Ketobacter alkanivorans: one gene and its partner. The protein of the gene in region 2 interacts with the protein of the main gene of each other region in a pairwise test. Links are inferred from orthologs where the notes say so. Each region holds a gene or a part of one and is shown on either strand. Other genes may lie near its edges.

Region 1 (2,905 bases), 1.1 Mb from region 2 along the record:
TATACATTCATAAGGGTATCGGGCCTCAACTCTCGGGCCTCAATATCCAGGGTCTGAACAAATTTCTCATGGGTCAGGTAGGCTAACACCACCGGTTGAAGGCGGGCGCGCATTACACGCCAAAACCGATCCTCATAGGCATTAAACGGCAGGCATGAACGCTCAGCTTCCAGAAATATACAGCGCAGTGTAGCGACTTGCTGATCAATCGAACCCTCCGGGTCCAGCAGAGCCTCGTCACTCACACCGAGTTCAGCTAACCGATCACGCGTAAACCCCAGAGCCAACTCGATAAACTCTTCGATGGTTCTTACGTCAGTAACAGATTGACTGCTCTGCTCCTTGTTGCTCATTCCTTCACCTTAGCTCTTTACATATTTTCAGATTAGCAAAGAATTCAGGAATTTAACGCTGCAACGATTATTTGTGCCTGAATTCCCAGCAATGGTGTATGGGCTTTCCACGGGAGAAATCAGGCGGCAGGCTGTCCTTGGTAATATCCTTAACGTCATAACGCTCCATCAACTCGGGCTCAAGCTGGAAGCGATTGAAATTATTAGAAAAAACCAGCAAACCACCGGGCTCAAGGCGCTTCATGGCCAAATCCAGCAATTCAACTTGAGATTGCTGGACATCAAAAAACCCCTGCATACGTTTAGAGTTCGAAAAAGTAGGTGGATCCACAAAAATGAGATCAAACTGATCATTTGTCTTCTTCAACCACTCCATACAATCACTGCGTATCAGCTGGTGGTTGCTTTCCGCACAACCATTCAGATACAGGTTATTGCGCGCCCATTGCAGGTACGTGGCAGACATATCCACTGAGGTTGTCTTTTTGGCACCACCAATGGCCGCATGCACAGTGGCCGCTCCGGTGTAACAATACAAATTAAGGAAGCGAAGGCCTTTGGACAAGGACTGCATCCGAACCCGGGTAGGCCGGTGATCCAGAAACAAACCCGAATCCAGATAATCATCTAAATTAACCAGAAGCAAAGCGCCAGCCTCATCAATAGGCAGCATACGACGGGTTTCGCTTAACTTTTGATATTGAGTAGCACCCTTCTGCCGTTGGCGACTTTTCACATGGATGTATGAGAAAGGAATATCAAAAAAGCGTTTAAGACTTTCAAGCGCATCCTGTAACCGTTGTTGGGCTTTTTCAAGGTTAACGGTTTTTGGAGGAGCATACTCCTGCACATGCAGATGACCGTTATACCAGTCAATCGCCAGGTTGTATTCAGGGATATCCGCATCATAAACCCGATAAGCGGTTACATGCTCTTTATCCGCCCATTTTTGCAGGGTTTTCAGGTTCTTCTTTATTCGATTCAGTAAATCTTTAGCAGGAGCATTTTCAATACAGTCGTGTTGCAGCGCAGGTGTAACAGGTACGCATTGATGGGACGAACGTTTAACCACGGTACCACTGCGAATCACGCAACGAATCGGACCATTAAATACTCGGTGCGTTTGGGGATCATCCAATTGCAGCGCATCGGCATATTCAACATCGTTAGTAATAATGGCAGCACGCCAATGTTCGCAGTTTTCCTGCAAGCGGCGAGCGATTGCTCGATATAGAAAGATTAAATCTGCATCCTTATCCAGGCGTTCGCCATAGGGCGGATTGGATACAACCATGCCCCGCACAGCGTCCCCTGTCCTTAAGGCAAACTGTGCCAGTTCACGTCGTTCAACATGAATGTTGCCCTGCAACCCAGCGGCCTCGATGTTCTTCATTGCCGCCTGTATAGATGCATTATCAGAATCGTAGCCCTTGATTTGAAATGAGAAATTCTCTGAAATATCTTTCGCAGCAGCTCGACTCACCGCATCCTGCCAGATGCTTTCATCATGATAGGCCCAAGCCTCGAAGCCAAACCGCTTACGAATCAGTCCCGGTGCCATACCAGCCTGCATCATGGCCGCTTCTATCAACAAGGTGCCAGAGCCGCACATGGGATCTACTAACTGCGGATAATCCGCATCAGGCCAACCCGCACTCATCAACAATGCTGCAGCCAGTGTTTCTTTTAAGGGGGCGTCATTTTGAGCCACCCGGTAACCACGCTTGTGCAGAGGATCTCCGGCAAGATCCAATGAAACCTGTACAGTCTCACGATCAAAGTGAACGTGGATACGAATATCTGGATTACGGGTATCAACGTTGGGCCGATCGCCCTGGAAATGTCGAAAGTAATCCATGACAGCATCTTTGGTACGATAAGTAAGATACTGAGTGTTAACCTTTACGCTGGCATCTTTTGAAGTGGATATGGCAACACTTTCATTCAACGAAAAATGGGACTGCCAATGAACCTGGCGCAAGTTATGGTAGAAGTCGTCTTCGTTTTTATAGGTAAATTCAGCGATTGGCAGCAGAATTCTTGAGGCAACCCTCGACCATAAACAAAAATCATACAGACTTTTCAGCTCCACGGGCCCTTCAACTGCACCACGTACCAGCTGGTATGAATCACCTGCAATTGATTGAATTTCTTGCAATAAAAAATTTTCCAGGCCACCAGCACAGGTAATTACCAGGCGTGACGATTTCCAGTCATTTATATTCATTCAGCTTAAACACCGTTTGTAAGCCCATGAAATTTATCAAATCCCATTCAGGCGGCCTATTTTATCAATTACTCAATTTAATTGATTCGTGTCTTCTTTATGACAATTTTTTTGTCGACATCATTCTAAAAGTTCGGTACTAATGTAAGTCCGGGCCTTAATAAGAGCCCCTCTTCCTTACCAGCAACATCTTTTAGAAAGGAGTTTCTCTTCTAGTTCATACAGTCAACATCTCTCAAATCTCAAACAGGATAACGAGGTCGATAATTTATGAAGAGACAAAAACGCGATAAAACCAGCAGAGCCTTCGTTAAGGGTTACCAAG
Region 2 (3,160 bases):
TTTGGCGGCATTGACATCCATATCTGCACCCTGCGTGATAATCAACAATTCCACGATCCCGACGGTATCGCTGAAAGCCTTGGCATATCATCCGCTGCCTGGCCCATATTTGGGGTGATCTGGCCATCCAGCCTGGTACTGGCCAATTACGTTGCTGATTACAAAACGGAAGGCCTGAGAATTTTAGAAATCGGCTGCGGTATGGCGTTATCCAGCCTGTTGTTGAACAAGCAAAATGCCGATATTACGGCCACCGACAATCACCCGGAAGCAGAGAGTTTTTTAGAAAGAAACACCCTGCTGAACGCAGGAAAACCCATCGAATACGAGCGCGTTGATTGGGCTGATTCGGCAGACACGCTGGGCCGCTTTGATCTGATTATTGGCAGCGACCTGTTATATGAAGATGACCACGTCAATTTGATATCTGATTTTATTGAAAATCACGCCAACCCAGCCTGTGAAATCATCTTGGTCGATCCCGGACGGGGACGCAAAAGCAAACTGAGCAAAAAAATGGCTGAGTACGGCTTCAGCAGTTTATATCTGAAGCCAGCCCACACCGAGTATCTCGAATCTGAATTCAAAGGCCACATTTTGCGCTTCAGTCGAGAGCCGCAAAACCAAAGCTCCTAAAATACTCGATTGGAAAATAATACATTCTAGGCAGGAAATTATGTCCGCAGGGGACTAATGCGGGCAAAAAAAAGCGGCTGGGGTTTTCACCGCAGCCGCTTTTCTTAGGCAAGGCTTACTTTGAGGTACGCTTGCGCTCGTTCTCTTTAAGTAACTTCTTACGAATGCGGATGGACACAGGTGTCACTTCCACCAGTTCGTCTTTATCGATAAAGTCCAGCGCCTGCTCCAACGAATATCGAATCGGCGGTGTCAGCACGATGTTCTCATCGGTACCTGCTGCACGAATGTTGGTCAGCTGCTTAGCCTTAGTGGGGTTTACCACCAAATCGTTGCCGCGGGAATGAATCCCAATCACCTGCCCTTCATACACTTCAACGGCAGGATCGATCATCAAGCGGCCGCGCTCCTGCAGGTTGAACAGTGCGTAACCCAGGGTTTTTCCGGTAATCATGGAGATCAGCACGCCGTTCTGACGCTTGCTTACTTCACCCTCTTTCATCTCTCCGTAGTGAGAGAAAGTGGAGTTCATGATGCCAGTACCGGAGGTGAGCGTAAGAAACTCTGAGCGGAAACCAATCAAGCCACGGGAAGGCGCAATGAAATCCATCCGCACACGGCCTTTACCATCGGGCACCATGTCGTTCATTTCTGCTTTGCGTAACCCCAACTGCTCCATGATCGAGCCCTGATGCTGCTCTTCAATGTCAATCATCAACTGCTCGAAGGGCTCCTGCTTTTCACCATCGATTTCTTTGATGATTACTTCAGGGCTGCCCACAGCCATCTCAAAACCTTCGCGACGCATATTTTCGATCAGTACGGACAGGTGCAGCTCACCCCGACCAGACACACGGAAACGGTCAGGACTGTCGGTGTCTTCAACGCGCAATGCAACGTTATGAATCAATTCTTTCTCTAAACGCTCACGGATATTGCGCGAGGTAACAAACTTACCTTCTTTTCCGGCAAACGGTGATGTGTTTACCTGGAAGATCATGCTGACGGTCGGTTCGTCGACGGTCAGCGGTGGCAACGCTTCTGGTTTTTCCGGCGCACACAGGGTATCGGAGATGAACAGCTCATCAATACCGGTAATGCAAACGATGTCGCCCGCTTCAGCTTCAGGCACGTCAACACGATCTAAGCCCATGTGTCCCATAATTTTCAGTATCTTACCGTTACGGACTTTGCCTTCGCGATCCACAACCTTTACTGGGGAGCCGGCTTTGATTTTACCGCGCTTGATGCGACCGATACCGATTACACCCAGAAAGCTGGAGTAATCCAAGGAGCTGATCTGCATCTGGAAGGGGCCGTCCAAATCCACCTCAGGGGGAGACACCTTATCCACCACGGCCTCAAACAATGGGCTCATATCTTCAGCCATGTTATCGGCATCGGTTCCGGCAATGCCATTCAAGGCAGAGGCGTAGATAACCGGAAAGTCCAACTGCTTATCGGTTGCACCCAAACGATCAAACAGATCAAATACCTGATCCATAACCCAGTCAGGACGAGCACCAGGGCGATCAATTTTGTTAATAACAACAATAGGGTTGAGGCCTTGAGCAAACGCTTTCTGGGTTACAAAGCGGGTCTGCGGCATGGGGCCGTCCACTGCGTCAACCAACAGCAGCACGGAGTCTACCATAGACATAACACGCTCTACTTCTCCACCGAAGTCGGCGTGCCCTGGGGTATCCACAATATTAATGTGGTAGTCATTCCAGCGAATGGCAGTGTTTTTGGCCAGGATGGTGATCCCGCGCTCTTTTTCCAAATCATTGGAATCCATCACACGCTCACCTTCGTCTTTACGACCCAAGGTGCCAGATTGTTGTAACAGCTTGTCAACCAAAGTAGTTTTACCGTGGTCAACGTGCGCGATGATGGCGATATTACGGATTTTCTCGATCACAAACTTACAGCCTCAGCCCAATACAGTACTTTAAGGCGGCGGAGTATACAGGAATTGAGTGTCAGCTGGGCAGCTAGTTCTTACAAATAGGCAACAAATTTACCCATTAGCGGGAGAGGAGCAGGAATTAGGGTGGAAGAAGCATGGCAAGGCTTGCCTAATCGGCTTCTTAGGCGGTTTCCTGACGTAAAAACATCAGGCAACCGCCGTTTTCAGACGATTAATTATTAATAGTCAGCGTAGTGGTGTAACCGCCTATGGTGTCATTGGTCAATCGCAATACTGCTGTACCGGTCACAGACGTAACGGTGTAGGAACCATCCGCATTGGTGGTGCCGGTTCCATTGGTCAGGCTCCACGTATAGTCTGAAGGGCCATAGGAGCCAACCACCCACCTGGTAGCCGGGCGAAAGGTTTGAGCTTCACTGAAGCTGATTGTGGCGTTAGCGATGTACTCACCGTTCGGACCCGCAATTTCAATCAGTTCATTCGTGAGTTCTTCACCAGGAGTTCCTCGATTAGGGTCAAGAAAATCCCCATCCAATTGTCCCGTCAATGAGTATGAATTCTGGGTTGAGCTGGATGTAAATATCGTTGTGTGAT

What was found. Proteins that work in one complex are often made in the same cells at the same time.
Region 1: the proteins of typA (region 2) and rlmKL interact in binary tests that used the Escherichia coli proteins (3 or more experiments, as listed by UniProt). The link is inferred for Ketobacter alkanivorans from one-to-one orthologs.

What each region holds. Positions count from the first base shown.
Region 1 is NZ_CP022684.1:792,670-795,574, forward strand. It holds rlmKL (bifunctional 23S rRNA (guanine(2069)-N(7))-methyltransferase RlmK/23S rRNA (guanine(2445)-N(2))-methyltransferase RlmL), read right to left. Parts: upstream 2,581-2,905; coding sequence 421-2,580; downstream 1-420. Other genes in the region: Kalk_RS03185 (hypothetical protein), read right to left, coding at 1-353; rmf (ribosome modulation factor), read left to right, coding at 2,851-2,905. UniProt on the Escherichia coli protein: Specifically methylates the guanine in position 2445 (m2G2445) and the guanine in position 2069 (m7G2069) of 23S rRNA. Methylation occurs before assembly of 23S rRNA into 50S subunits.
Region 2 is NZ_CP022684.1:1,922,110-1,925,269, forward strand. The notes cover bases 155-3,050. They hold typA (translational GTPase TypA), read right to left. Parts: upstream 2,558-3,050; coding sequence 752-2,557; downstream 155-751. Other genes in these bases: Kalk_RS08270 (class I SAM-dependent methyltransferase), read left to right, coding at 155-636; Kalk_RS08280 (vWA domain-containing protein), read right to left, coding at 2,778-3,050. Also shown: more of Kalk_RS08270, read left to right, coding at 1-154; more of Kalk_RS08280, read right to left, coding at 3,051-3,160. UniProt on the Escherichia coli protein: A 50S ribosomal subunit assembly protein with GTPase and nucleotide-independent chaperone activity, required for 50S subunit assembly at low temperatures, may also play a role in translation.